DNA from 4 places in the Companilactobacillus sp. HBUAS59699 genome. Region 2 is predicted to be linked to each of the others. Evidence: predicted binding sites of a transcription regulator. Region 2 holds the regulator's gene; each other region holds the start of a gene.
The links. Region 2 encodes LexA, which represses DNA repair genes until DNA is damaged. Its sites were predicted from a motif close to CNAACANNTGTTNG; they were not measured.
Positions count from the first base shown of each region.

Region 1: U8519_RS02075 (Y-family DNA polymerase) is a predicted target of LexA. The motif match lies at 6,049-6,062, and genes of this name have one in related genera.
Region 3: parE (DNA topoisomerase IV subunit B) is a predicted target of LexA. The motif match lies at 4,265-4,278, and genes of this name have one in related genera.
Region 4: U8519_RS10820 (ATP-dependent DNA helicase) is a predicted target of LexA. The motif match lies at 4,177-4,190, and genes of this name have one in related genera.

Region 1 covers NZ_JAYKTV010000001.1:397,242-405,228, reverse strand. Annotated here, with positions in the region: gene U8519_RS02110 (hypothetical protein) at 1-153, opposite strand, end outside; gene U8519_RS02105 (hypothetical protein) at 257-1,018, opposite strand; gene lepB (signal peptidase I) at 1,290-1,952, shown strand; gene U8519_RS02095 (LBP_cg2779 family protein) at 2,014-2,199, shown strand; gene U8519_RS02090 (helix-turn-helix domain-containing protein) at 2,477-3,361, shown strand; gene U8519_RS02085 (TetR/AcrR family transcriptional regulator) at 3,351-3,971, opposite strand; gene U8519_RS02080 (DUF2075 domain-containing protein) at 4,776-5,972, opposite strand; gene U8519_RS02075 (Y-family DNA polymerase) at 6,088-7,602, shown strand; gene U8519_RS02070 (hypothetical protein) at 7,599-7,987, shown strand, end outside.
Region 2 covers NZ_JAYKTV010000001.1:214,457-222,443, forward strand. Annotated here, with positions in the region: gene ffh (signal recognition particle protein) at 1-447, shown strand, start outside; gene rpsP (30S ribosomal protein S16) at 531-803, shown strand; gene rimM (ribosome maturation factor RimM) at 874-1,392, shown strand; gene trmD (tRNA (guanosine(37)-N1)-methyltransferase TrmD) at 1,392-2,120, shown strand; gene rplS (50S ribosomal protein L19) at 2,236-2,589, shown strand; gene lexA (transcriptional repressor LexA) at 2,691-3,314, opposite strand; gene U8519_RS01175 (DUF896 domain-containing protein) at 3,411-3,653, shown strand; gene U8519_RS01180 (YneF family protein) at 3,717-3,947, shown strand; gene purE (5-(carboxyamino)imidazole ribonucleotide mutase) at 4,202-4,687, shown strand; gene purK (5-(carboxyamino)imidazole ribonucleotide synthase) at 4,680-5,801, shown strand; gene purC (phosphoribosylaminoimidazolesuccinocarboxamide synthase) at 5,810-6,514, shown strand; gene purS (phosphoribosylformylglycinamidine synthase subunit PurS) at 6,525-6,773, shown strand; gene purQ (phosphoribosylformylglycinamidine synthase subunit PurQ) at 6,773-7,447, shown strand; gene purL (phosphoribosylformylglycinamidine synthase subunit PurL) at 7,450-7,987, shown strand, end outside.
Region 3 covers NZ_JAYKTV010000001.1:469,448-477,434, reverse strand. Annotated here, with positions in the region: gene xerC (tyrosine recombinase XerC) at 1-620, shown strand, start outside; gene hslV (HslVU peptidase proteolytic subunit) at 634-1,158, shown strand; gene hslU (ATP-dependent protease ATPase subunit HslU) at 1,174-2,610, shown strand; gene U8519_RS02410 (aldose 1-epimerase family protein) at 2,622-3,497, shown strand; gene plsY (glycerol-3-phosphate 1-O-acyltransferase PlsY) at 3,522-4,139, opposite strand; gene parE (DNA topoisomerase IV subunit B) at 4,360-6,360, shown strand; gene parC (DNA topoisomerase IV subunit A) at 6,371-7,987, shown strand, end outside.
Region 4 covers NZ_JAYKTV010000006.1:2,357-10,343, reverse strand. Annotated here, with positions in the region: gene U8519_RS10830 (sce7725 family protein) at 135-1,055, opposite strand; gene U8519_RS10825 (hypothetical protein) at 1,052-1,768, opposite strand; gene U8519_RS10820 (ATP-dependent DNA helicase) at 1,746-4,133, opposite strand; gene U8519_RS10815 (DUF1634 domain-containing protein) at 4,246-4,629, opposite strand; gene U8519_RS10810 (sulfite exporter TauE/SafE family protein) at 4,629-5,471, opposite strand; gene U8519_RS10805 (hypothetical protein) at 5,474-5,953, opposite strand; gene U8519_RS10800 (alpha/beta hydrolase) at 5,963-6,868, opposite strand; gene U8519_RS10795 (MFS transporter) at 6,886-7,987, opposite strand, start outside.

The DNA of each region.
Region 1 (7,987 bases), 180 kb from region 2:
CTTTTTAGAATGTGTTCTTAAAACCACCGCATTGTCACTCATACCTAAGCGATTCATCGTATTATTATATTTGATAGAGTCACTCTTTGAGATAGAAACACCCGCAAGTAAAACGGCAATCAAAATAATTATACTGGAAATAATTTTTTTCATTAATACTCACCCATATTTACGTTTTGTATCTGATATCTTATTTTACACTACTAAGATAAAAAAACACTCAGTCATTTCGTTGGCTAAGTGTTTTCAACTGCAACTATTTTATCAGGTAGACTTTATCTTTGACCAAATCGTAATGTGAATAAGCCTCGTTCAACTTATCAATAGCTTCGTAATCAACGTATTCAGCATTATCCCAGAATTCTTTACTATTGGTAGCACCGTACTTTTCACCGATACAGATCAGCATTAAACCGTACTCACGGATCTTTTTAAGAACTTCATTGTCGATATCTTCTCGGTCAGGACTCCAAGCCATTACAACGTAGTCGACATCTTCATGATATTTATCAATGGCGTCTAAAGCATCGAGGTTTTCAACGTCTACCAATGGTTCATAGCCTGTCTTACTCTGCTTAGACCAACTCTTATCGTCTGTACAAATTGAGGTTTTTCCTAAACTTTGTAACTCTTTTGATATATAGCCGTTTCCTGCCATAATTTCCAAGTATTTAGCATCACCAAATTCATCAGCCCAAACTTTCATGAAGTCCTTAGTGATCGTTGCCCAATATCCAAAACGTGTTTGAAGAAAAATTCTGAATTCACCTAGATCATGATCAAAGGTATTCAAATTAGCCGACATAGTTTGAAATTCGATCTCGTCCAAACTAATATTGTGCTCCATGTAGTAACTGATCTCCTTCTCGTTCAATTGAAACTGTGGAAAATGATATTTAGGAACATCTCTTTGCATTAGAGCCTCACAGGCGTGTTCCATAAAATTGATTCTAGCATCAAAGACTTGACCATGTGGTAAAACTTCGGTGTCTTCACGTAAATTGTTGATATATGTCATAAATTCTCCTTTGAATTAATCATTTATTTTAATGTGATTATCTTCGTTGTCATGTTAGGTACTGAATATATTAATATATTAGCTTTTTTATTGACAGCAGTGTTACCATTTTGCTTTTAAATCAAATATTTCTATGATCAGATATGATTTTTTTAATCACAAATTATATTTATTAGACATTTTGGTAAAAAATTGCCTGAAAATTACACATTTATTTCCAATAATTCTGAAAAAGTGTAATATTCTAAGTAGTACATGTATGAGGTGAATTATGAATAGAAATAATACAAGACGAAGGCCGGAAAAGGAAGAAAGCGGCTGGAAGTTTTGGCTGCAGACTATTGCCTTAACGGTCGCTATTTATGCAGTGTTCTTCTTACTGATGCAGTTTGTATTTTCAAACGATAAGGTTTCCGGACCATCGATGCAACCGACGTTTGAAAACGGCGAGAAACTAATCGCAGTTCGACATACAAACTTGCAGCGTGGGGATGTCGTTGTATTGAAAGCACCTGATGAGCCTGGTTCCTTTTATATTAAGAGAATCATTGGTTTGCCTGGCGATACTGTTACTTCAAAGAATAACAAGATGTACGTTAACGGCAAGAAACTTGATGAGAGTTTCTTAGATGCTGGTTCTAAGAAAAAAGAGCCTGATACTAGTATCTATGCTGGTAAAGCATATAGTTATACGTACAACTTCACTTTAAGTCAGTTAGCCAAAACTGCTCCTGAATGGCAGCAGAGATACAGCACTTCTACTTTGAAGAAGATCGAAAAAACAAACAAAGTACCTGCTGGATCCTACTTCGTTATGGGAGATCACAGAACTGTTTCTAAAGATAGTCGTATTATTGGCTTCATCAACAAAAAAGCAATCGTCGGTGAAGTTAAATGGCGTTACTGGCCAATTACCAGATGGTCAACATTTTAAAAATATACTCAATAAATTAAGTCTTAAATGATATGATGGACTTATCGGAGGTTATTTATTTATGGACAAACCAAGTATAGCTGAATCAATTATTCAATTTGAACGTGCAAAAGATATGAACGATACACAATTTGCTTTTGAAAGTCACCTATCAGTCGAGCGAATTCATAATCTCAAATCTGGTGATTACGAAGCAACTGCAGAAGAAAAGAAAATTATCTTAGAATATATCAAATTACATCAGTAGTATGATGATTGGCAGATCTTTGGATCTGCTATTTTTTTGTGCTAAAAAAAGTTACAGCTTTGAATAATCTTTCAATTCAAAATCAAACGATTAAGTACTCGATCAAGCCCATTTAGTAAACTGATTTATTAGATCACTTAAAGCAACTGAAGAAATATTCTGAATGTTTAACACTTGATTTTTGATTAAAAAATCATAATAATATTACTATAAGTAATATTTAAGTAGATACATCAAATAATTTATTACATATAAGATTATTACAAGGAGGTAAATCATGCTTTTAGGTAACGTTATCCAAGACCAACGGAAGAAATTAAATCTTAGTCAATCTGAATTAGCCAATGGAATTTGTACTCAAGCGATTATCAGTAAGATGGAAAATCAAAACATCTCGCCTTCAATTAATATACTAATTTCGATCTGTCAAAAGTTACACCTAACACTTGATAATGTCTTCTCAGAATTCTCCTCACTGCCATCAAGTAATCTAATATCGGACAAACTGCAATCAATGGATCAAACTGTACAAGATAAAAATACTGAAAATTTAACCAAGATGATCAAGACAATAAAAGAAGATACACTCCCCTCTTCCGAGAAAGCACATCTTCATTTCTTAATAGCACTATATTCTGAATCAATTCAAAATAACGACGATGCTGTATTCCAATTAAATTATTCATTAGAATTATTACAGAACCGCAAAACATTTTGGGGAACGATCATATACGCCGAACTAGGATACATTTATTCCAGTAAAGATCAAGTTGACAAAACTAATTATTATTATGATCTAGCATATTCAAATATAGAAAACTTAATCATCAATTCAAGTAATGAATTTTATTATTATCGTTTAATGATCACACGTATTTCCAGCTGGTATATGGAACATCAAAATCTGGATCGCAGTAATGATTTGATTGAAATTGGTTTACATAAATTCCATCAATACTTTACTGGAGAATTTACAGATGTACTATACTTTAACGCTGCTAAAAATTCGTTGAATTCTACACCTATTGACTACAATCGGTTAAGTCATGCTTTAACCACTGCCATTGCATTTGCGGATTATAACAACAACCAACCTTTACTGGACAAAATAAAGAAACTAATGAGTGACAATAATATCAACGAGCTTAAAATCAAACCTTGATAGCTTTGCCGAACTGTCCATCAACACCTAGAAGGTCATATGGACTCAAATAACGAGTTTTCATGATGATATCTACTATTACTTCCTTACTCTCAGGTTTGTCCTTAAACAGCCAGAATTTCATCGTATCCAAAATTCCTGAAACCACAATTTCATAGGCGTAATCATTCGGAATTTGATCCAGCATTTTATCATTTCCCTTAGCCAAATAGAGACCTTGATCAACAACTTGATACAAGACGTTCTTAATACGACTTTCAAGAGAAGTTCCAGTACTACTCATTAATACCTTTATCAAATCAAACTCAGATTCAATGTAGTCGACAATAGTATTAATGGCAGGATAAGATTTTACACCCTTTTTTGTATCTTGGTATTTCATAGTCGAATCCAGATTACTATTCAACCGATCACTGAGTTCATTTAAGATTGCATCTTCAAAATGTTTCTCTAATGCATATTTATCCTCATAGTGAGCATAGAAAGTACTGCGGTTGATTTTTGCTTCCGAAGTAATATCACTGACAGTTAAATGTTCAAAGCCTTTGGTCTTCATCAATTTGATGAAGGCTTTTTTTATTTTTTCATCTGTTTTAGTTAATCTCTGCATATTATTACTCCTTTTTATTAATCCAACATATAGTCTATATTTGTTAATTGCTTATATAGCTTGAATATTTCGAAATATGTTGATCACAACACGGTGTTTATTTAAGAAGATTATAACACGTCTTATGTAGAACTTAAACACAGTTTCAAATTTTATAATACAAATGGAAATAAGTTTTACACAAATAATAATATTATTCTCCAATCAATAGAGGTGAACTCACATTGATTGGTAGATCCTACAGTATCGGTAAATCAGTTGGATTTGTATTTCAGTTTTACTGCTTAGCCCTAAGCCTTACAGTACTGGAAAACGTTGAATTAGATTCTTAAATATTTTTAAAATCATTTGATCCTAAAAATACTTCAATCTGTTGGATTAGTTAATTGCACTAATAGTTTTTATGTTGAGAAGTCAGCTTTAAGCAACAGTGTGTATTAATAGTAAGAGCTATAGTTAAAAATCCATAATTATTATTTATTCTATGGTGTGCCTACCTGGATTAATCGACTATAAGACTGAAGAATATGTCCTAAAGATTCTGCAAGACCATTGATTCAATAATCAAAGAGATGTCATTATCGTTACAAATAATTGAATGATCAAGCTAATGGTTGAATTGATATTAACCAACGTGATAAAGAAAAATACCAAAGTTGTAATCAAATCCGCATTCAGTTCCAACTCCCCTACTACAGCTTTGATTCACTGTAATAAATTTAGTGTGATAGTTATGAAGAGCGAAAGGAATACAGCTTCTTATAATTTAAGTTATGTAACCTCACCAAAACAAAAAAGAAAGCCTTAGCTTTCTTCCAAATACTTATAAATATTAGCATCGTGGAAATAAATATAGACTCCTTTAATACCACGCTTCATCAACACATTAATAGAATTGAGAATAATCAATTTTTTAGCCGTATCAGTATCATCGATATCATTCTCGTGTCTCTTCTTAAATGCCTCTTGATCTTCATATGCATCGATATTAATTCTTATCTTCCCCTCACCTGCATACTCGATCGATGGACCAACTATCACTGCCACATAATTAAGGTCAAATCCTTGTACGGTATAAATCGAACCTATTTCATTAATAGTTGTATCCTTTTGAGCCCAAGTTGTACGATCATAGTTATATTGGTCCCAAGGAAGATGGAACTTTCCTTCATTAACATAATGCTTCTTACCGTCAAGAGTTGATGGATAGTCTGCTGTTGCTACAATTCGAGACTTCTTATATTTATCATTATCACGACGCAATTGCTGATACATTTTTTCAGCATCATTATATATTCTGAATTCATAATTACTATCAAAACCACTAAGGTAGTCAGAATTTTTAGACGCAATAGAATCTAACTGTAAGTTAGTAGTTAAGTCATTGATCCACTTTATTACTGAACGCGGCGCCTGCATGCGCATCTGAACACGTAATGTTGCCAGCTTATATTGTAATTTGAATTTTTTGACTAGATTATCGATCACACGCTGTGACCAATAACTTTTCAGCTTCAAAACTTGTCGTTCATCATAAACAATCACAACTATCCTTGCCAATTTGATGATTTCTTCTAACTGATTATGCTGCTCAAAATTATTGTACCTGTCAGCTTCACTCAACAATAAATGTGCTTCATCTATCACGACTATGTCAGCAATCTTGTGTTCTTTGTTCATTCGATTAATAAAGGTAGTTGGTCGCAAAAATCGATTCTTACGTAATTCCGCAAAACTACCGGCATTATCTTGATAGACTTTCAATAGTTCAGAATGATTAACTAAAAAATAATTATCAGTTCGATCCTTTTTGGCTGAGGATTCAATATTTAAAAACAGTTGTGTCAAAATAACACTCTTACCTGTTCCCGCATCACCATTCAATTGGAATAGCCCTTTACTTCCGCGATTTAAATTCTCACGCGAAAACTCTAATATTTCATTAAAAACATCTTGTTGTTCTGCAGTAAGATGTTTATTTGGTAAAACAGAATCTAACATAATATCTCCTAACTTATACGAATTTCATTATATTATTTTGAGCATATACAATCAAAAAATGATACAATATTGTATATGAACGTATGTTCGTACTGGACGTAAAGGAGGACCGCCAATGACAAAACAACGTACTTATATGGCTATCGATTTAAAATCATTTTATGCATCTGTTGAATGTGTCACCCACGACTTGAATCCTCTTAACGATAATCTAGTTGTCGCCGATAACTCACGTACCGACAAGACTATTTGTCTTGCTGTTTCTCCTGCACTCAAGAAATTCGGTGTTCCTGGTCGTCCGCGATTATTTCAAGTTGAACAAATCGTCAATAAATTAAATCGAGAACGACTAAGCTCTACACATTATTTAACAAAATACTCTTCGATAAATCGTCATCATTTACTCAACTCACCAACACTAAAGATTGGCTATAAAGTTGTTAAACCGCGAATGAACTTTTATATGCACAAGAGTGCAGAGATTTACGGAATCTATCTACGTTTTATCTCCGCTAAAAATATCCACGTTTATTCCATTGATGAAGTTTTAATGGATGTGACAGAACATCTTGAGCATCACAATACCACTGCCCATGCTTTAGCTAAAAATATTATTCAAGAAATTCAAGCGGAGACCGGCATTACAGCGACTGCAGGTATTGGAACTAATCTGTACTTAGCCAAAGTAGCTATGGATATTGTCGCAAAACACATCCCTGGAGACAGTGACGGTGTCAGAATTGCTCAAATGAATGAGCAACAATATCGAAAGCTGTTATGGGCTCATCAGCCTATGACTGATTTTTGGAGAATTGGGCGTGGGACTGCCAAACGATTGGAAAAATTAGGACTATATACAATGGGCGATATTGCTCGATGTTCTTTAGGTTCTCTTTCGGATACTAAAAATGAAGAAATAATTTATCATGAGTTTGGTAAGAACGCTGAACTAATCGTTGATCACGCCTGGGGACACGAGTCGGCTACGATGGCTGATATAAAAAATTACCGATCTGACAATCACGGTTTATATTCCAGTCAAGTACTGATGAAACCAACCTCATTTAAGGACGGCTTAAAAATTGTTCGTGGTATGAGTGATAACTTAGCGTTAGATTTAGTCCAAAAGAAAGCTGTCACTGATCGAATCGGCTTAATTATCGATTACGATATCACTAGTCTTCAAACGAATAATTTCACTGGTAAACTAACTACTGATTATTATGGTCGAAAGACTCCCAAACCTGATCACACTTTTGTGAAATTAGACGTTGCCACATCATCGTCACTTGAATTACGCAATACTTTTAAAAGAATATACGAGGACCTTGTTAATCCAAAGATGTTGATTCGCAGAGTTACCTTAACTGCAGCTAATTTGATTAACGAAACTGCCGCTCTGAAAGATCAAAAATTTAAGCAAATCAATCTTTTTGGTAATCCAGAACAAGAAATAATTCAAGAAAAACAAAATCAATCAAAGCGTGAGCAAGACCGTATCATTCAAGAAACTATTTTAAAGCTTCAAAAAAGATTTAATAATCGTAATATCATTATAAAGGCATCTGACCTAGAAGAAGGTTCTACTACAATAGAGAGAAACAACCAGATTGGAGGACATCACGCTTGATGAATGAAAAGGATTTAATTGAGCAAAAAATATTTAACGATACTTCCTCGTATCAAGACATTATGAACATCCCCTATCATCAATCCAAACGTCACTTAGCGATGAATCAATTGGATCGTGCAGCACAGTTTGCTCCCTTCGGTGCATTGGAAGGTTTCAATGATTTGATCAAAGAAAAGGCTGAAGATTATAGGCGAAAGAAATACACCAGTACTGACGATGAAAAACATATCATCAGGCAATTAAAATATTTACAAATTCATTCTTCAAAAGTAGAAGTAAATTACTTCAACGATACCTCTGGATACTATGAACATTTTAAGGGATATCTTCAAGACATCGATTGGTTAAAGGGACGGGCTAATTTTGATCAGGATTCAGTAGT
Region 2 (7,987 bases):
AATGATTTCATTGACCAAATGGATCAAGTTCAAAAGATGGGACCGCTTGATGAAATCATGAAGATGATCCCTGGTATGGCAAATAATCCACAATTAGCCAATGTTAGTATCGGTGAAAAAGATATCGATCACTTGAAGGCAATCGTCTATTCAATGACACCTCAAGAACGTGAGAATCCTGATATGTTGAATCCATCACGTAGAAGGAGAATTGCTAGTGGATCTGGACGTAATATTCAAGAAGTTAATAGAATGATCAAGCAATTCAAACAATCACGTGACATGATGAAACAAATGAGCAAAGGTAATATGAACGGCTTAGACCAAATGATGGGCGGAGGAATGTCCGGAAAAATTGGTAAGATGGCAATGCGTTCGATGGTTAAAAAACAGAAAAAGAACAAAAAGAAGCGCTTGAAGAAGATCAAACGTTTTAAATCAAAATAAAATGCGAGGTGTAAAGAAAAAAACTTTACACTTCTATTTTTTTTGTGTATACTAACAAAGTTAAGTATTTAGGAGGAAACAGAATGTCAGTTAAAATTAGAATGAAACGTATGGGTAGTAAGTTAAGACCATTTTATAGAATCGTTGTTGCTGATTCACGTGCACCACGTGATGGCCGCTTTATCGAACAAGTTGGTTACTACAACCCAATTACACAACCAGAAGAAATCAAGTTGGATGATGACAAGATCATGGACTGGTTACAAAAAGGTGCACAACCTTCAGATACAGTTCGCAACTTGCTTAAGACACATGGTATTATGCAAAAGTATCATGAAAACAAATATTCAAAATAATGAATAAAAAAAGTGGGATCAGATAAAACTTAGTTTTGTCAGGTCCTATTTATTTATCATGGAGGAGCCAATGGCCGAAAAATTATACAGAGTGGGAACAATTGTTAATACTCATGGTATTAAGGGTGAACTAAGGATCATGCCTATTACTGACTTTCCAGAAGAAAGATTCAAACCAGGAGCTAAGTTGTATCTTCATAAATCAGGAAGTGCTGAAAAACAATTGATCGTTGAATCTTCACGCAAACATAAGAATTTTGTTCTGATCAAGTTTGAAGGGTACGACAATATCAATGATGTAGAGCAGTACGTAAAGTCTGAATTGTTTTCAGATGATGAGGTTAAACCAAAATTAGCTGAAGGTGAATTTCTTTATAGTCAGATAATAGGTCTGGATGTGATTGATCCTGACCTAGGTAATATTGGTAAAGTTAAAGAAATTATTGAATTAGGCCCCAACGATGTTTGGGTTGTAAAGGGAACAAAATATAAAGAAGTTTTAGTTCCTTATATTGATGATGTTGTAAAAAAAGTGGATCTCGATAATCAAAGAATTGATGTTGAGATTCCGGATGGATTGATAGACTAATGGATATTACAATTTTAAGTATTTTTCCAAGAATGTTTCAGTCGCTGGATGAATCGTTGATTGGTAAGGCGCAAGAGAAAGACTTGGTCAATATTGACGTAGTTGATTTCCGTGATTTCACTACTGATAAACAAAATCACGTTGATGATGCACCATATGGTGGGGGAGCAGGGATGTTACTTCAAGCACAACCGATCTATGATGCTATGGACTACGTTGAAAAACAAAAACCTGGTAAGAAACGTGTTGTTTTGTTAGATCCAGCGGGTAAAACATTTGATACAAAGATGGCTCGTGATTTTGCTAAAGAAGACCAGCTGGTTTTTATTTGTGGACATTATGAAGGATTTGACGAGAGAATCAAAGACTTAGTAACGGATGAAGTTTCTATTGGCGATTATATTTTGACTGGTGGAGAACTTCCCACAATGAGTATGATCGATGCAACATTAAGATTTGTACCCGGTGTGCTAGGTAATTCGGTATCGGCTGAAGATGAGTCTTTTTCAAACGGATTATTGGAATATCCTCAGTATTCACGCCCTGCCGATTTCCGTGGCAAAAAAGTGCCAGATGTGTTAACTAGCGGTAACCACGAGAAAATCCGCGTATGGCGCTTAAAACAAGCTCTTAAGAAGACATTAGAGCGTCGTCCGGATTTATTAGAGACGGTCGCTTTGTCAGATGAAGAGAAAAAATTATTACGAGAAATAAAATCAAAAAAATAGTTTACACTGAAATATAAATAATGTATCATTGTAAGAGTGTTTGAACACATATTAACGATATTCCGCTGTGCACCATTGAGGATGTATAAGAGTGTCGAATAGGGAGAAATTTTTTATGAATAAGTTAATTCAAGATATTACATCAGAACAATTACGTTCAGATATTCCTGACTTCCGTCCTGGTGACACAGTTCGTGTCCATGCCAAGGTTGTTGAAGGTTCACGTGAACGTATCCAATTGTTCGAAGGTGTTGTAATTAAGAGACACGGTGCAGGAATCAGTGCTACATACACTGTTCGTAAGATCAGTAGTGGTGTTGGTGTTGAAAGAACATTCCCACTAAACACACCTCGTGTTGAAAAGATTGAAGTTATCAGACATGGTCGTGTACGTCGTAGTAAGCTATATTACCTACGTGATCGTAAAGGTAAGGCTGCACGTATTAAAGAACGTCGTCGCGATATCTAATATTGCAATCAAAAGATGCCCTCGAGGCATCTTTTTTTTACAAAAAAAGTTCTAAGCAAAGATGATCATCTTTACTTAGAACTAATTTAAGGTTGTGTTGATTAAAATATTTGTGAACGATATAGTCCAACGACTTTTCCAAGAATTTCAACATTATTGAGAATTATTGGATCCATAGTATCGTTCTCTGGTTGTAAACGATAGTGACCATTTTCACTGTAGAATCGTTTGCAGGTAGCTTCAATGTCTTCAGTCATAGCAATGACTATTTCGCCGTTATTAGCTGTATTTTGTTCGTGGACGATTACTTGATCACCATCGAATATTCCAGCGTTTATCATACTTTCACCATGAATATCCAGCATGAACAATTCACCAGAATCACGGTTTAAGTCAGGTGGAATGGGGAAATATCCTTCAGGATTACGTTCAGCTGTAATTGGTTGACCAGCAGCAACGGCACCTAAAATAGGAATTTGTTTAGATTTGACCCCAATGGAATTTAAACCGGCGACTGTAAGTTCAATTGCACGTGGCTTAGTTGGATCACGTTGTAAATAGCCTTTCTTTTCAAGTCTAGAAAGATGACCATGAACAGTTGATGTGGAAGAGAGATCTACTGCTTCGCAAATCTCTCTGACTGTTGGTGGGTATCCATGATCATCTAAATAATCATGAATACATTGTAAAATTTGGGATTGTTTAGAGCCCTCAGCTTTTGACATTAGAACACCTCATTGTTAGTATCTTATTTAGATTGTATCAGAATGGTGATATAAATTCAAACAAGTGTTCGGTATGTATTTAGGAGATAATATAGAATGAAAGAACAAGAAGAACTCATTGCCAAGATCAACGAATTGGCACACAAATCAAAGAATGGTGGTTTGACACACGAAGAAGAGGAACAACAAGCAAGTCTTCGTAGAAAATACTTAGAGAACTTTCGTGCAAGTTTTAGATCTCAAATCGAAATGATGAGAGTCTATGACAAAGAAGGCAAGGAAGTTACACCTAATAAAGTAAAAGAAATTCAACGTAAAAAAGGATTACGTGACGATTAGTCTTTTAATTATATTAATTCTTTTGTATCATTATAAGATGTACGGAAAGGGTGAGAACAAGATATGGGAATAACAATCGCAGTTGGAATTTTAGCTTTACTAGTTGGATTGATTATTGGTTTCTTCGCTGCCAGATGGTACATGAAGAAATACTTCGAAGATAATCCACCAATTAGTCCTGAAATGATTAAACAAATGATGGCTCAAATGGGACAAAAGCCTTCACAAAAGAAGTTAAATCAATTGATGAGCTCAATGAAAGCACAACAAAAGAGAGAAAACAGCAAAAAGTAATTTTTTGTATGTTTAATTTAAATAGGTTGAATAAGATTATTAAATTAATCTTGTTCAACCTATTTTTTTTGTATTCATTAACGATTATCTAATAAACTACGAACTATAATTATTATTAATATTTAATATTTTCTTTTTTAAAGCGAATTCACGAATGATTATTAAAATTATAGATAATAATGTACGTATTTAGCTTGAAAATTAAAATCATTGCTGATAAACTTTGATTACTAATTGGAAAGGGTAAACGAATAATGAAAGATGTTGCAATAATTATGGGTTCAATTTCAGATTTGAAAACAATGGAGAGAACCATTGAAACTCTTGAACAATTGGAAGTTAGTTACGACGTAAAGGTCATTTCGGCACATCGAATGCCACAGGAAATGCTTGACTTCGCGATAGGAGCCGCTGCCAATCATTACAAGGTTATCATTGCTGGTGCTGGTGGTGCCGCACATCTACCGGGAATGGTTGCTTCTTCAACAATTCTTCCGGTTATCGGTGTACCCGTTAAATCAAATGCACTAAGTGGAATGGATTCTTTGCTTTCCATCGTTCAAATGCCAAGTGGTGTACCGGTAGCAACCGTAGCGATCGGTGATGCAGGAGCCACTAATGCTGCAATTTTAGCTACTAAAATATGTGCATTGGAAAATAAGCAATATGCTATTAATTTGATTGATTACCAAAATCAAATGCATGACAAATCAGTAGAAAGTGGGAAAAATCTTGAATAAACAATTTCTCTCTGGTTCGACGATTGGAATAATCGGTGGAGGTCAGTTGGGACAAATGATGGCGTTCTCTGCTAAAGAAATGGGCTACAAAGTAATTATTTTGGATCCACAGGATAATTGTTCGGCAGCACAAGTGTCAGACGCACAGATAGTTGCAGAATACGATGATTTAGAAGCACTGATTGAATTATCCAAGAATGTTGATGTTTTGACGTATGAATTTGAAAATGTCGATGCTGAAACAATAAACGAAGTATCGAAGTATACGTATATACCTCAAGGAACAAAGGCATTGACTGTTACACAGAACCGAACCTTGGAAAAACAATTCCTTGAAGAAAATAATTTTCCAGTCGTTCCACATGCAATTGTAGATAATATGGAAGACTTCGAATCGGCTTCACTGAGGATCGGATTTCCATCTATTTTAAAAACTACTCGTGGCGGTTACGACGGAAAGGGACAGCTTCGTCTAAGTGATACTTTACAAACTGGAATTAGTGAGTTAGTTAGTTCTGGTGAATGCATGTTAGAAAAAACAATTGAATTGAAAATGGAAGTGTCAGTAGTTATTTCTCGTAACGGCTCAGGAGAAACAGCAGTTTTTCCAGTAATTGAAAATATTCATCGTGAAAATATCTTACATTTGAGTATTTGTCCAGCAAGAATCAATGATGAATTGAGTAATGAGATTCATCGAATTGCAGAAGGAATATCGGAAAAACTCGAACTAATTGGCACGATGTGTGTAGAATTTTTTATTTCTGAAAATAACGAGTTGTTTGTAAATGAAATTGCACCTCGACCACACAATTCTGGACATTTGACTATCGAGTCATGCAATATTTCACAGTTTAATGCACACATTCGCGGTGTATGTAATCTGCCCATGCCATCAATTGAACAGTTTAAGCCAGCAATAATGGTTAATTTATTAGGCCAACACTTAGAGAAAGCCCGCCAAGATGTTTTTAAACACAGTGATTGGAATTTTCACGACTATGGCAAGGATCAGATTAAACATAATCGAAAAATGGGACATATTACCATTTTGACGAATGATATTGAGACAACAGAAAAAGAAATTGAACAAAATCCAATTTGGGATGTTTAGGAGAGATTATGAATAACGAATTAATTTATTCAGGTAAAGCCAAAGACTTATTTAAAACTGAAAATGAAGACGAATTATTAGTTGTCTACAAAGATCAAGCGACAGCATTGAATGGTAAAAGAAAAGAAATTTTTCCTGGTAAAGGAACTCTCAATTGCCAAATTGCAACTTTAGTATTTGATTATTTAATCAAAAATGGCATTAAGACACATGTAATCAAAAATGTTTCAGATCACGAACAATTGATCAAAAAAACAGAAGTGATCCCACTGGAAGTAGTTTTGAGAAATAGAGTTTCTGGAAGTTTAGCTAGAAAGTTTGATCTTATTGAAGGTGAAACATTAGAAAAACCTATCATCGAATTTTATTTCAAGAGTGATAAATTGGACGATCCGTTCATCAACGATTCACAAGTATTAGCTTTAGGAATAGCAACTCAAGATGAGATTGATTATGTTAAGGATCAAGCTTTAGCAGTCAATAATTTATTGGTCAAATTTTTTGCAGATAAGAATCTTGATTTGATTGATTTTAAATTGGAATTTGGTCGTCTGAACGATGAAATAATTTTGGTTGACGAATTCTCACCAGATAATTGTCGATTATGGGATCAGACTAGCCACAATTCATTAGATAAAGATATTTTTAGACAAAAAAAGGGCGATCTAGTTGAAACTTATCAAAAAGTGCTGGATAGATTGACAGCTGAATAAGGAGATAATCATGGTTTTAGTAAAAGTATACGTAACTTTAAGGGATTCTGTAGTTGATGTTCAAGGTGAGGCAATTAAAGATGCCACTCACACTATGGGATATAAGAATGTAGCCGAAGTAAGAATGGGTAAGTACTTTGAAATCAAATTTGATGAAAACAACGATAATTTGACAACAGATGTTGATGAGATTTGTGATGGATTATTGGCTAACCCTAATATCGAAAGCTATCGATATGAAATTGTGGAGGAAGTTTAATGAAATTTGCTGTCATAGTTTTTCCAGGTTCCAATTGTGATATGGACCTGTATTACGCCATTAAAGATGGAATCAAACAAGAAGCAGATTTGGTCAGTTACAAGGAAGAGTCACTTGAGGGTTATGACGGAATATTGATTCCGGGAGGATTTTCCTACGGTGATTATTTGAGAAGTGGGGCTATTGCTAGCCATGCACCAATAATCAAAGAAGTAATTAGACTTGCTAAACAAGGCAAACCAGTTCTAGGTATTTGTAACGGATTCCAGATTTTAACTGAAATTGGATTATTACCAGGAACATTGACGAATAATCGTCAAAATCGCTTCATCTGTAAGCAAGTAGAGTTGTCCGTTGAAAATAACGAAACTTTATTTACTAATCATTACAGTTTGAAAGAAAAAATCGATATTCCAATAGCACATGGTGAAGGACGTTATTATTGTGACCCTGAGACATTGCAATCATTGAATGACAATGATCAAGTTATCTTTAGATATAGCGAGGACGTTAATGGCAGTGTCGATAAAATTGCTGGAATTACAAATAAGCAAAAAAATGTTTTAGGAATGATGCCACATCCTGAGAGAGCTCTAGAAGTAATTTTAGGTTCCGATGATGGTTTAAAACTATTTCAATCGATGTTAGAAACTCAAAAGAGCGAGGTGCAATAACAGTGAATGAACCAACACCTATCCAGATCAAAGAAGAAAAAATCTACCGAGCTTGGGGTTTGAGTGATAAAGAATTCAATCTTATCAGTGAGAAGATTTTGGGCAGATTACCTAACTATACCGAAGCAGGATTGTATTCAGTTATGTGGAGTGAACATTGCTCATACAAGAATTCTAAAAAGGTACTGCGCAAACTTCCAAATAATAGCGAGCGTGTTTTAGCTGGTCCTGGGGAAGATGCGGGAATTATCGATATTGGTGATAATCAAGCAGTAGTATTCAAAGCTGAAAGCCACAATCATCCTTCAGCGGTTGAACCATATCAAGGTGCGGCGACAGGTGTCGGTGGTATTATCAGAGATATTTTTTCCATGGGAGCTACTCCAATAGCATTGCTGAATAGCTTAAAATTTGGTCCAGTTGATAATGGTCAAACTAAGCACTTAGTAAAAGAAGTAGTTGCAGGTATTGGTGGTTATGGTAACTGTATTGGTATTCCTACTATTGGTGGAGAAATATCTTTTGAAAAATGTTACGAGA
Region 3 (7,987 bases), 250 kb from region 2:
AGACTAATCCGTTTGACCTAGTTCAATTACGTCATAAAGGTCGTAAACTGCCACGTTTCTTTTATGAAAAAGAAATGGATCAGTTGTTTGAAGCGGTTAAGGGAGAAGATCCTCTTTCCCAAAGGAACTCAGCTTTGTTAGAATTATTATATGCGACGGGGATGCGTGTTAGTGAATGTGCTAATTTGGAGTTAGAACAGTTAGACTTCACGAATAACATCGTCCTGGTGCATGGTAAAGGTGACAAAGATCGTTATGTACCCTTTGGCAGTTATTCAAGGGATGCACTAACAAGGTACATTGATAACGGTAGAAACAAATTGATGGAAGCTAATAAGCAGGATCATCAATTTGTTTTTGTTAATAACCGTGGTAAGGGTTTGACGAGCCGAGGAATTGAATACATCTTGAATCAAATTATCAAAAAAACTAGTTTGACTTCTGATATACATCCCCATATGATCCGTCACACCTTTGCCACACACATGTTAGATCACGGAGCTGATTTACGAACAGTTCAGGAATTATTAGGACATTCCAGTTTATCAACTACTCAGATCTATACTCATGTGACAATGGAACATCTCCAAAAAGATTACAAAAAATATTTTCCAAGATAAGGAAGGTAAGTAAATGACTACAATTGTTGCAGTTAAGCATGATGGTCATACAGCTATTGCTGGTGATGGTCAAGTTACATTAAGCGAGAAATTTATTATGAAGGGCTCAGCTCATAAGATCAGACGTATCTTCGATGATCAAGTGGTTATCGGATTCGCTGGTGGTGTGGCTGATGCCATTACGTTACAAGATTGGTTAGAGAAAAAATTAAAATCATATTCAGGTAATCTTAAACGTGCGGCGGTTGAGTTGGCTCAAGACTGGAGAAAAGATCCAACTCTTCAAAAACTAGAAGCTATGTTGATTGCTATGGACAAAGATAATTTATTATTGATTTCTGGTAGTGGTGAGATCATTGAACCTGATGAGGATGTTGTAGCTATCGGTTCTGGTGGTAATTTTGCTCAAGCTGCGGCAATCGCCATGCAACGTCATGCCAAAGATATGGATGCCGAACAAATGGCACGTGAGGCAATCAAGATTGCTTCAGGAATTGATATTTTTACAAACGATAATATTATTTCAGACAAATTTTAAATTGGAGAGTAATAAATGGACAACATTTTAACACCGAAAGAAATAGTCGCTCAATTAGATAATTATATTATTGGACAAGATGATGCAAAAAAGGCAGTAGCGATTGCTTTGTACAACCGTTACCGCCGTATGCAAGTACCAAAGAAATTGCAACAAGAAATAACACCTAAGAACTTAATGATGATCGGACCAACTGGTGTTGGTAAAACTGAAATTGCTCGACGTCTTGCTAAAGTGGTCAAAGCACCATTTGTAAAAGTCGAAGCTACAAAATTTACTGAAGTCGGTTATGTCGGTCGTGATGTAGAATCAATGGTTCGTGACTTAGTTGATGTTGCAGTTACGATGGAAGAAAAAGAAAAATTCGATGAGATTCGTCCTGAAGTTCGTCGTGATGTTGATAAAAAATTAGTTAAGCTATTAGTTCCTGGAATCAAAAAAGAACAACGTCAAAATAATAACAACATGGACTTTATGTCTATGTTAAATAACCTGCAAAATTCTACGAACTTACAAGAAGCTATGGGTGGTCAAAATAACGATGAGGATCCTGATAGCAACGCTGAAGTAACTGACGAAGTCCGTGATCAACGTTTAACAGTGAAGGAACAATTGGATAAGGGACTTCTTGAAGATAGAGAAGTAACCATTAAGGTTGAAGAATCACGCAAAGTAAATCCAATGAATGATCAGATGGCTCAAATGGGTCTTGATATGGGTAGTATGATGGATTCTTTAATGCCTAAGAAAATGATCACTAGAACTTTGACTGTAAGTGAAGCTCGTGAATTGTTGATCCAACAAGAATCACAAAAACGTGTTGATCATGATGAAATTTATCAATCAGCAATTGAACGTACACAAAACAACGGAATCATCTTTATCGATGAGTTTGATAAGATTGCTGCTGGCAGCAAGAAAAACTCTGGTGAAGTTTCACGTGAGGGTGTTCAACGTGATATTTTGCCTATCGTTGAAGGTTCACAAATCAATACTAAGTATGGTGCGGTCAATACAGACCACATTCTATTTATTGCCTCAGGTGCCTTCGCTGAAAGTAAACCTAGTGATTTAATTGCTGAATTGCAAGGACGTTTCCCAATTCGTGTTGAATTACAAGATTTGACTGAAGCAGACTTTATTCAAATTCTAACTAAACCTGATAATGCTTTGACAAAACAATATGTAGCATTGACTCGTGCAGATGGAATTCATTTAACTTTTACTAAAGAATCAGTTGAAGAGATTGCAAAAATCGCTTACAACCTTAATAATACTAATCAGAACATTGGTGCCAGAAGACTGGCTACAGTTTTAGAAAAGATTTTGGCAGATATTCTATACGAAGGTCCAGATATGCAAATGGGTGATATCACAATTACTCGTGAGTACGTCAAAGAGCAAGTCGGCAAGATTGCTGATGATCAGGATCTATCGCGTTATATTCTCTAGGGGGAAAGATTATGGAAATGTACGAATTAAAGAATGACTTCTTGACCGTTAAGGTCAACTCAAAGGGTGCAGAATTAAGCAGCATTAAAAATGGCAAAGATGCAGAATTTATTTGGCAAGCAGATCCTAAGTTTTGGGGAAGACATGCACCAATCCTATTCCCAATCGTTGGACGTTTAAAAGATGACCATTATTTTGTTGATGGCAATGAATATAAGATGACACAACATGGATTTGCTAGAGATCAAGAGTTTACTTTAGAATCACAAACAGATTCAAAACTTGTCTTAACATTGACAACTAGTGAAGCAAGTCTTGCTAAATATCCATATCACTTTAAGTTAAGTGTTATTTATCAATTAGTTAAAGATACTGTACAAATCAGCTACTTAGTTGACAGTTTGGAAGAATCAGAAGATATGTACTTCAATATCGGTGCACATCCTGGCTTCTCAGTACCATTTGATGATGGTCTTAAATTTGAGGATTATAACGTAAAAGTTGATCCAGCAGAAACAAGATCAAGTATTCCTATCGTGGAACATCAAATCGATCTTGATGGTGAACACAAAGTTGAAGATCAAAACTTCCCAATGAATCGCGAAGAATTCAAGGACGATGCTGTAGTATATCGTTTGAATGATCCAGCTGTAGTGTCGATCTCAAGTGAAAAATCAGATCACAAGATCACTCTTGATACTGGTAACGCTAAGTACTTTGGTATGTGGTCAACTTATCCGGATGCAGGTAACTTCATGTGTATCGAACCATGGTGGGGACTTGCTGATAAGAAAGATAGCGACAATAACTTCAAGACAAAGTATGGTGTGAACAAATTAGCTCCTAACGAACAATTTGAAGCTTACTTTAGCATTTCAATACAATAGAGAATAACAAAAAAAACGACCAAATTAATGGTCGTTTTTTTGTTGTCGTTTATAAGCTAATCCGATAGGAACGAGATTCTCTTTTCCTTTCAACAGACGCTTAATATTAGGTATATGACGTACATAGACGATTATAGTTACAATAACCGCTGCTGTCGTTAGTATCCAGTCGTGTAAGAATATTGAAGCAATGGCGAAGAATAACACAGTGGTTAAACTAGCCACACTTACCATACTAGTTACATAGACAATCGTTGCTAGGCAGATGAAACAAATTAAAAATAGCAAGGGATTGTATGCTAGTAAAATACCAGCACTGGTAGCAACAGCTTTACCACCACGGAATTTAAGAAAAATTGAGAATACGTGACCGATGACGGCAAAAATTCCAATGAATAAAATCCAGTGATGATCGAGCCCGAAGAAGACGGGCATTAGAGCACCTAATGTTCCCTTCAAAATATCGACTATTAGGACTCCTGTACCTGCATATGGTCCGAAGACACGGTATGCATTAGTTGTTCCGACATTTCCACTACCATAGTTAAAGATATTTTTATGGAAAAATACTTTACCAACGATATATGCAGTTGGAAATGAGCCAATTAAGTAGGCTAAAATTGCACAAATGAGAAGTTTCATATAAAAATCACTCTCTAAGTTTTATTTTTTGGTATATTGTAACTCTAAGGTATTTTTATTTCGAATAACAAATACCAACTTAGACATTATCTACTAAAATGACTAAAAAGTAAAAGTTAAAAAAACGAACATATGTTCAAAAAAGATTCTTTGATGTTAAAATATAGTGATATAATAGTAAAATGTCGAGCTAGTAATTAATAAAAAAGGAATGATATAAATGCCAAAATCATCATATGATGATTCGTCGATCCAGATTTTGGAAGGCCTAGAGGCTGTTCGTAAGAGACCCGGTATGTACATCGGATCAACTGATTCACGCGGACTGCATCATTTGGTTTATGAAATCGTTGATAATGCGGTTGACGAAGCACTATCAGGATTTGGAAAAGAAATAAACGTAACAATTAATCGTGACGGTAGTATTACTGTTGTCGATCATGGTCGTGGTATGCCTACAGGGATGCACTCCAGCGGTAAGCCAACAATCGAAGTCATCTTAACAGTGCTTCATGCCGGTGGTAAGTTCTCTGAGAATAGTTACAAGACTTCTGGAGGACTGCATGGTGTTGGATCATCAGTTGTTAATGCGTTATCCGAATGGATGACTGTACGTGTTGTACGTGACCATAAAGTATACGAGGAACGATTCGAAAATGGTGGACATCCAGTTGGTACTTTAAAGAAAACTGGATCTACCAAAGAAGACAGTGGAACAACTATTAGTTTCAAACCTGATGCTAGTATTTTCCAAACTACTAAGTATAATTACGATACTTTGGCTGAAAGATTGCGTGAATCAGCATTCTTACTCAAGGGTGTTAAATTCACTATTACTGATAAACGTGGCGAAGAAGAAAAGAACGACGTTTTCCATTATGAAGATGGAATTCAATCTTTCGTTAAGTATCTGAATGAAGACAAAGATACTATTGGTGGTATTTTTTATGTTGAAGGTACTAATTCCGACATGGAAATTGAGTTCTCCGGTCAATACAACGACGGTTACTCAGAGAACATTATTTCATTCGTAAATAATGTTAGAACTGCTGATGGTGGTACGCATGAATCAGGTATGAAATCAGGACTTACTAAAGCCTTCAATGATTATGCTAGAAAAGTTGGTTTATTGAAGGAGAATAGTAAGAATCTTGAAGGTAGTGATGTTCGAGAAGGATTATCAGCTATTCTTTCAGTGCGTATTCCTGAAGAGATACTTCAATTTGAAGGCCAGACTAAAGGAAAACTAGGCACACCTCAGGCTAGATCAGCCGTTGATCAGCTTGTTTACGAGCAGATGAGCTTTTATTTGATGGAGAATGGTGAACAGGCCAAAACTCTTGTAAAGAAGTCTCTGAAGGCGCGTGAGGCACGTGAGGCCGCAAGAAAAGCACGTGAATCCAGTCGAAATGGTAAGAAAAACAAAAAGACCGATGGATTATTGTCCGGAAAACTTACTCCAGCGCAATCTAAGAATTCAGCTAAGAATGAGCTGTTTTTAGTCGAGGGTGATTCAGCCGGCGGTTCTGCTAAACAAGGTCGAGACCGTAAGTTCCAAGCAATCTTGCCATTGCGTGGTAAAGTTCTAAATACTCAAAAAGCAAAATTAGAAGATATTTATAAAAATGAAGAAATAAATACAATGATCTATACAATTGGTGCCGGCGTTGGTGCTGACTTCAAATTGGAAGATCGTAATTATGACAAGATCATTATCATGACTGATGCTGATGATGATGGTTCGCATATTCAAATATTGCTACTAACATTCTTCTATCGCTACATGAGACCACTAGTCGATTCAGGACATGTCTATATTGCCTTGCCTCCTTTGTACAAGTTACAAAAAGGTAAAGGTGAGAAGACGAGAATGAAGTATTGCTGGACACCTGATGAACTGAAGAGTGCTATTAAAGAAATGGGTAAAGGTTATGACCTGCAACGATTCAAAGGTCTTGGTGAAATGAATGCTGACCAGTTGTGGAATACAACCATGGATCCTGAATCAAGAATTTTAATTCGAGTTAATATTGACGATGCCGCTTTAGCTGAACGTCGTGTAACGACATTGATGGGTGATAAAGTAAAACCTAGACGTGACTGGATCGAAAAGAACGTTCGATTCAACGGAACTGAAGAGGGCGACAATATCTTGGAAAAAGTCGATGAGACGGATCCAATTGATAATAAAATCGTCGATGATTTATTGAATAAGGAATAGGTGATATATATTGGCTAACAATTCTCCTAAAATTCAAGATCTACCGTTAGAAAAAATAATGGGCGATCGTTTTGAGAGATATTCAAAATCAATTATTCAAGAAAGAGCTTTACCAGATATTCGAGATGGTTTGAAGCCGGTACAGAGAAGAATTTTGTACTCAATGTTCGTAGATGGGAATACTTTTGACAAAGGATTTAGAAAATCTGCCAAGGGTGTTGGTAATGTTATGGGTAACTTCCATCCCCATGGTGATTCTTCGATCTATGAAGCAATGGTACGTTTATCTCAAGATTGGAAATTGCGTGATCCTTTAATCGAGATGCACGGTAATAATGGTTCAATGGATGGTGATCCACCAGCTGCTATGCGTTATACCGAAGCTAGATTGAGTAAGATTTCTACTGAGATGTTGCGTGATATCAACAAAGCTACTGTTGATATGGAATGGAACTTTGATGATACTGAAAAAGAACCAAAAGTATTACCCGCAAGATTTCCTAACCTTTTGGTCAATGGTGCTACTGGTATTTCAGCGGGATATGCGACAGAGATTCCGCCACATAATCTGGGTGAAGTAATTGATGCTACTATCAAATTGATCGATAAACCCACAGCAACTTTGGATGACTTGATGGAAATCGTTAAGGGACCTGACTTCCCAACTGGTGGGATTCTACAAGGTGCTGAAGGAATTCGCGAAGCTTATGAAACTGGACGAGGCAAGGTTTATCTTCGTTCAAAGACTTCTATCCAGGAGCTTCGTGGACACAAGTCACAGATCGTTATTACGGAGATTCCTTATGAGGTTAATAAGGCACTCTTGGTTAAGAAAATGGATGAAATGCGTGTCCTTAAAAAAGTCGAGGGTATTGCTGAAGTTCGTGATGAAAGTGACCGTCAAGGTCTATCGATCGTTGTTGAATTGAAGCGAGATGTTGACGCACAAGGTATCTTGAATTATCTATTCAAGAATACTGATCTGCAGATCTCGTATAACTTCAATATGGTTGCTATTGCTGACATGCGTCCACAACAGGTCGGTTTGGTTCAGATCCTTAAGGAATATGTTGAACATCAAAAAGACGTTGTTTTAAGACGCAGTAAGTTTGATATAGATAAGGCTAAGAAACGCCTGCACATTGTTGAAGGCCTGATCAAGGCGTTGTCGATATTAGATAAGGTCATTAAAACTATTCGTGGCAGTAAGAACAAATCTGACGCTAAGAATAATTTGGTCAAAGAATATCAATTTAGTGAAGACCAAGCAGAAGCAATTGTTTCATTACAACTTTATCGTTTAACTAATACTGATGTTACTGAGTTACAAAAAGAAGATAAGGAATTGAATGATCAAATAGCTTCTCTAGACAAAATAATTAATGATCCTGCTACTTTGATGAAAGTAATTAAAAAAGAATTACGTAAGGTTCGTGACACATATGCTGATGATCGTCGTACGAAGATCGAGGCTAAGGTGGCTGACATCGAAGTAGATACTAGTGTTTTAGTTGCTAGTGAAGATGTTCGACTATTGGTAAGTCATGATGGCTATGTAAAACGTAGTAGTTTACGTTCATACCAGGCATCAGATGCGACTGATAACGGGCTTAAAGATGAGGATTAT
Region 4 (7,987 bases), on a different contig from region 2:
CACTGGACGTCGCTCTTGATTTGCGGTTTATACAAAGCAAGAACGCGAGACTTGAGACCGCTTTGTGGCTCAAATCGGTCCCGCATCTGATGTAATTACTGCTGACCGGAAGCGACATTCCACCTCAAAACTATTTAAGCATTTCTCAACTCCCCTAACCGGTGCATCAGTTGGAAATGGTGCATTAAGGATAACTTTTTGACATTCCCCAATCCGGGAAACTTATTTTGCTCGTTATATTTCAATAATTCTTGTAATGCTGGGGTATTGTTTAATCCCTGTAATTTAGGGGACCACATTATTAATTTATGTAGTGCCTCAAAAAATTTTATTTTTTGGCCACCCATTGTTTCATTGCTATCTGAGACAAAGTGATGGATTCGCAAAGTTCCATTAGTGGTTGCATAAATAATGTGAATCGCAATGGCCCGTGATGGCATCCCTTTATCAAAGTAATGACTACCAACCATTGAATAATCTCCAAAGCCATGATAATTATCGACTTGCTGCCACCAACTAGCTGGTTGAAAGTATTCATCATTAACATTTTCATAGTCAGCTACATGATCAACGAAAGCTAAAGGATCAGTCAATGAAATTGCTTTGGCGCCAACTATTTGGTGTAATCTAGCTTCTTCAGGTATAAAAATATTGTCGATTTTCTTCAGCAAGCGAGTGTTTTCATAGGCTTTCAGTAAAGGATAATTCTTTGCAATCAAAAAACTCGTTTGTGTACTCGTTGTTTTCAGAAAATCACTGCTGAAATCTGGTGCTAAAATGGCAGCCGGATGAAAAAAGTTAACTTCAGATAGATCTGGTAATGGATGAATTTTAGCTTCACCATTTAATCCGTACAAACTGACTTGCGGATTAGCAATCAAACTGAAGGGCTGATGATGTTTTATAAAGCTCTCAACCGTCTGTTGTAATTCTTTAGAATCTCGCACTGGCTCAATTATCGGAATAATACTATCACCTAAATAATCATCCTCACATAACGTTTTGAGAGCCAAAAGATCGTACATGCGTCCACGCAAATAAGGATAGTAAGTCATAGCTTGCCCTCCAAATTTGGTTGCTTTAATTTCTGCAACTGTAATTTCAATTCTTGATATTCCGCATTTCTAGCATCTAATTCTTCTTGCAGCGCCGTGACGGCATCACTTTGAATGTCTCCTACAAATCGATCATAGACGTTGTGATCTGGCTTATAGATGTCATAGCCTTTCTTAGAACGTTTTTTCATTTCCTTGAATAGTTGATCATCCGAGTACAGTTGCAAACCTTTTTTGACACGTTTGGCTTTATCAACTTCACGAAACAGTGATGCCACAAAGTGTGAGGTCAGAGATTTTTCATCGACTTGTAATTCTTGATACTGAGCTTTTTTGGCGATTGTTAAAAAACCTGGTGTCCGTAATGTTTGGGGCGATAGATCAACGGCTTTTTTATCAAAGGATCGATAGATCATTACACCGATATGCGTGGGGATCTCTGACTCCACTTCTTCGTATAATTTTTGTGGCAAGACGAAGTAATTATAATTACCGATAAAAGACAATTTAGCTTTTGAATGAAAATCCGCTTTAGTAACTTTTAGTTCATAGCAACGCCACTCGACTTCACCATTAGGTAGTTGCTGATAACTCAAAGTATCGACGATGCCTTTTTTGTCTGGCATCGATACTTCTTCAACAACATAACTCCCTTGCTCATAACAATACTGATAGAGGGTACTTTCTAAATTACGAGTCAGTTTTGTTTTCATTATTATCCTCCGTTTGATGCCAAAAATTATCGATCGTAGCGACCAATTGATCAAGATTACGAATCCGTTGGTAATACTGCCAGTGTGGCGGGAACAGCTCCGTATAACGTCTGCTGGCAAATCTCTGATCCAGTAACAAAATTATTCCTGTATCGTGACTGCTACGGATCAAGCGACCGGCTGCCTGCAAGACGTTGTTCATCCCTGGCAACTGATAAGCATACGCAAATCCCTGGCCATTTTCTTGATCATAATAATCACGAATCAAATTATTCTCAGGACTCAAGCCTGGTAATCCCACACTGACGATAGCCACACCGATCAGTCGATCACCTCGAAGATCGATTCCTTCGGAAAAAATCCCTCCAAGAACACAAAAACCTACTAACGTTTCGTCAGGATCTTTTTGAAATTGGTCCAAAAAATTCAATCGCTCCTCATTAGTCATTCCATTAGCCTGCATGGTAGTTTTGACCAACGGGTGGACCGCTTCAAAGGCTTCTTTGATCTGTTTCAAATACCCATATGACGGAAAGAAGAACAAATAGTTGCCCTTTTTAGCCTTGATCAAAGTATACAAACTAGCCACTATGGCGGACTCGCTGTTCTCACGTTCACGATAAGTTGTGCGAATATATTGCGTTACTAAGATAGCTTGATGCTTTGGTGGAAATGGCGATGGCAAGCGATAGGCAAGACTATTAGCTTCACCTCCCAGAACGTTTTGATAGTACGACATTGGTGACAAAGTAGCCGAGAATAAAACTGCCCCTGCTCCCATATTCAAGGACTTATCTAAGAAGTCACTTGGATCTAAGCAGAGTTGTTTAACGACTACCTGTTGATCTTCCAGTACGATCCTCGTCTGATAACTGTCATCGTACAGATTACCGATCTTGACAAAGGTCAGACAATCAAAGAAAAAGTCCTGAACTGCAGTAAAAAATTCCGATGGCTTTTGTTGCGCCATCCAATCAGTCATAAAGTCGGTGAATTTACGCAGTACTCGTAAGAGTGATTCCGGTGGTTCAGCTGTCATCCGTTCAGTTAACTGCTCTTCTTCTAGACCATCAGCTAACTTCTTAAATCCACGACGAACTTTTTTTAGTTCTTTTTGTAGATCTTCACTAGCTTGTGTTTTGATGACTTTGGCCTTCTTTAATAACGGCGTTATAGCAGCATTAGAGATCTCAGCTGAATACATATCACGCGAGCGACTGACCAAATTATGGACTTCATCGATCAAGAAGAAATTCTCAAGATTTCGTTCTGTAAAAAATCTCTGCAGATAAACTAATGGATCGAATAAATAATTGTAGTCACAAATGATCACGTCACAGAATAGTGACGTATCTAGTGAAAACTCAAACGGATCAACCGTATGTTTGTGAGCATACTCTTCGATCGTCGCTCGGGTGATTAGATCTTCATGTGTCAGTAAGTCCTTCAAAGCGGGCTTCAAGCGATCATAATAACCGACCATATAAGGATTGTCTTCTGGGGCTACATCTTGTTCCTCTGGAAAACGGATCTTATCCTTAGCAGTCAAAGTAACACTCTTGATCTTCAGCCCGTCTTTAGCCATCAGTGCCAAAGCTTCTTCAGCTACGTGCCTGGTACTCTGCTTAGCAGTCAGATAAAATAACCGTTCGATTTTGTCTTCTCCCATTGCTTTGACTGCAGGGAACAAAGTCGAGATCGTCTTACCAGTTCCCGTGGGTGCCTCGATGAACAAACGTTTTTGCAAACTGATTGCCTTGTAAACTGCTCCCGCCATTTCATGTTGACCGGTCCGAAACTTCGGAAACGGGAACGGTAGGGATTTGATCGAATCATTACGATCACGACGCATATCAGCTCTTAGCGTTAGCCAATATTCATATTCCTTGATCAAGTCGTCAAAGAACTTAGTTAATTCTGCCCGTTTAAAGACTTTTTTAGTCCGAGTTATTTTTTCTTTTGTAACTTGAAAATACGTCAACTCCAAAGTAACTTCATCAAAGTCAGGATTATCTTGCAGCAGTAAGTATCCATAGACTTTTACTTGTCCCCAGTACAAGTCATGCGTATTATCAGAGATATCTTCAAACGCTTGATCAGATGTCTTGATCTCTTCGATCAGTAACGAATTAGTTGTCGTTTCGATCCCATCGGCACGGCCCGAGATGACGTAATCTTGATCATTCATAGTAACGATTTTTTTTAAATAAACTTCACTCTCGTAATCACTGGAGCGACCACTCTGTAACTTACGATGAATCCTAGCTCCAGCTAGAGCAGTATTCTGACTATCTTTGTTCTCAACCAAGTCGCCTTTTCGTAGAACAAATTCCACTAATTGTCTGATACCAATACGTGTCGCCATAACGAGCTCCTTTCTGAGCAAAATACAAATCAACTAACATTATAAAACAGACGTTCGTACTTGTCTTCAAAAAATGGGCAAAGAAAAAAAGACCTCATTTGAGATCTTCTAGTTAACTTCGATATCCCATCATCATAGCAAATATCAAAATTATCAAAACTACCGTTGTAATAATAACGTATAAATTATCATGTTCTTTATAAAAAGCATAGATCGAAACGACTACTCGTAAGACTGGCGTTAAGATCAATAAGAAAATTCCTAGCATAATGACCGCATAGGCTTTGCCAGCCGCAATTCCGGAGAATATGGCCGCAAATCTTCGTGGAAAACTGCCATCGTAACCTCCGCCACCATTAACGAAATACATAATGATACCAATCATAACTACAATAGCAGAAGTTATAACGCCGATACGCAGGATCTTACCGATCACTAATTCAACTTGTCTCGTTTCTTCATGCATTGACTTAAGATCTGTTTTTTTCTCAGGCATTAGAAGTTCACCCCAAATCCTTTAAGAACCATTTGCACTCCCATATACAAAATGATAGGAACAAAAATCATTCTAATAATTCTAGGTTTCAATACTTGCATTACACGGGCACCGATCAAAGCACCAACTAAAACACCGATGGCCAATGGTCCAGCAATATCAGGTCTGATCGATCCATTGAAAAAGTATACCGTAGCACTAGCAGCGGCCGTAACACCCATCATCAAGTTACTGGTTGCACTTGAAGGCTTCAATGGCATCTTCATGATCGTATCCATAGCAATAACTTTGAAAGCACCACTACCGATACCAAGTAAACCACTGGCAAGACCAGCAGCCCACATCATGATAAAACCGCCAGGAACATTCTTCATCGAATAATCAACTTGTTTTTGTTCGGCTTTATCATAATAAGTACTAGCTAAGTTAAGCTTAGCAACGAGCTTATCATCGCCGTTATAAATTGATTCGCCCTTCTTATCCATCAACTTGCGGATCATATTGTAAGTTGAATACAATAGGAAAAATCCAAATAAGACATACAGGAAAGTACTCGAGAATAAACCGACTAGTAAGGCACCCATGATAGCACCAATCGTAGTAGCGATCTCCAAAAACATCGCTACACGCAGATTAAGCATATCGTCCTTTAAATAGGCAATCGTCGAGCCTGAGCTGGTCGCAATAACGGAGATGATACTAGCACCGATCGCATATTTGATATCGAGACCCATCATAATCGTCAAAACTGGCGTTATGATCATCCCTCCACCAATACCTAAAATGGCACCAAGACAACCCGCTGCTATTCCCATAACTAATAGTAACAACATCGAATTCATAATTAATCTTCTTTCTCTGCTTCGTTTTCATCCTTATTCTTGAAATTTTCAGCAGAAGTTTCATAGTTCTCTTTCATTATACCGATAGTTTGTTTAATTTCTGTATCATTCATTTCATTTTCAGAAATTAAATCAATATGAAACTTAGAAGCGTTCAAATAGTCACAACGAGTCGATAAGTAGAACTTAGTCTCTACTTCCGCCTCATCGTCAAAAAAGTGAGTTACTTTCTTGGCATCGTCAAATGGCAGGTTGATCACACCTGTTTCGACATAAAAATCGATTGGAAATTCTGCATCAACCACGTGGATCATTACTTGCGATAATTTATTTTCGGATAGATCCTTTGTCAATTGTTCCTTCGCCTTATTGAGTGCCCAGGGTGATTCTTGCAAAAGATCGTCCTTACTGATCTCTAAACTATTTTGTTCGAATGTTCCTTCAGTAACTTTTTCAATAAAATCATTAACTTTGATTTTCATAATTTCCTCCTAGAGATAGTGTTCCAAAAAGTTTTCCACAGTTGCTTGATATTTGTTGGAATCAATATAATAACTTCTGATATGCACACCTAAACTATCATAAACCATTCTTGAAAAGTTTCCACAGGTGGATAACTTTCGTTCCATTTCAATCGGCACTGTGAAATCATTCTTGCCGTGCATGAATAGTACTGGTAATTGATTCTTTGCCAGTGCTTTTTGGCAATTTGCCTGACCATAAAAGAAACCTGCTCGAATTCTAGAAATGATCGAAGCACCTTTGATCAGCCACAAACCTTTGATCTTGTAACGTTTTTGACAATGATAGCTCAAAATGTCTTCGGCACTCGTATAACCAGAGTCTTCAATCACTGCTTTCACATTATCAGGTAAGGACTCCCCTGATGTCAACATTACTGTTGCGGCTCCCATTGAAGCACCAAATAAAATTATTTTATCATTGGGACGATGCCGTAACAGTTCGTCGATCCAATCAAGCAGGTCACGGCTTTCGATATAACCGTACCCCATGTACTTGCCACCACTTTGACCGGCAGCTTGATTGTCGATCTGCAAAACATTGTAGCCTAAATGATGGAACAATTGGGCATGAATGTCTAGCGAACTGTGGTCGACCGCAAAGCCATGGACCAAAATAACTGATACGTCAGCATTATTGTCGGTAAACCAGCCCACTAGCTTATTACCATTGAACTTTGATTTGATCGTCCAAACGTCTTTTTTTAACTTCAAAAATTTTTCTGTCCGTTCGTCTAAGCCAGCGTCACGCTTGATCTGCGGTGCTGTACCGCCTAAAGCTTTAGAGCCACGCTTTTGAAGATATAAAAAAAGAGCGTTCAGAATTAGAACGACCAGAAGTAATACTATGATTATGATTGAAATAATAATCGTCATTAGTTTTTCTCCACTCTCTAATCTAATTCTTTAACACTCTTCATTGCAAAGGCCACAACGATCATCATGATCGTAATAGCAATAAATAAATGTGAAAATGACATAACTGTGATAACTAAACTACCCACATAAGGACCTAATGCCCGTCCTAAAGAACCGAAGATACTATAAAAACTCTGGAAAGTCCCACGATTCTTGTTCGTTGACATCTTACTTAATAATGCTGGGATCGTTGGGAAGACGATCGATTCACCGATCGTCAGTATCAGCATACTCAAGATATACATTCCGTATGTCTTTGCTCCTGGAAGCAAGGTGAATGACAATCCCATAATAATCGTTCCCACGAAAATTTGATTCTTTAATAGCTTAAATACTCTCGATGCAACACGATTCATGATTGGTTGAATAATTAGTAATGAAACAGCGTTAAAAGTAAAGACAAGTCCAAATTGACGGGTTGAGAAGCCGTTGTCGATCATATAGATCGAAATATTGCTGTCCCATTGAGAATAACCTAGCCAAACGATAAAGATCGATAGACAAATAATTACTAAGTTAAACTTGAATCTACCGGCACCGATCTTGATCTTTGGATCTTCAACATCAGAACTAACGTATTTTTGATGAGAACCACGCTCGAGTTCTTCCTCGTTAGTTTGATCCAAAACATTGCCTCTGAATAACAAAATAATAATACATAGTAAGAATAACAGAACTGGAATAAAGAAAGTCAAAAAGATGCTGAGCTTGAAGATGAATCCAACTGCGGTTGAACCGATCGCGATTCCAACATTCGCAGCCAAATACATGATATTGAATATCGTTCGACTATCTCCTACCATTTGTTCGGCCACAAAAGCCGTATAAGCGTTAATCGCTGTATATGACAGACCCATTCCAAATCCTAAAACAACCAGCATGAACGCATATGTGGGCCATACATGGTGAAATGACATGAATATTAACGAAACGATTGCAATAACATAGCCTGTATACAAAGTTCCTCTCCTAGAGAAACGATCGAACATTACACCACCTAAGGCATTACCAACCATCATCAAAATTGAATAAGCCATCAAAGCTAATCCAGCCGTAGTTAAGGATTCATGTAAATTC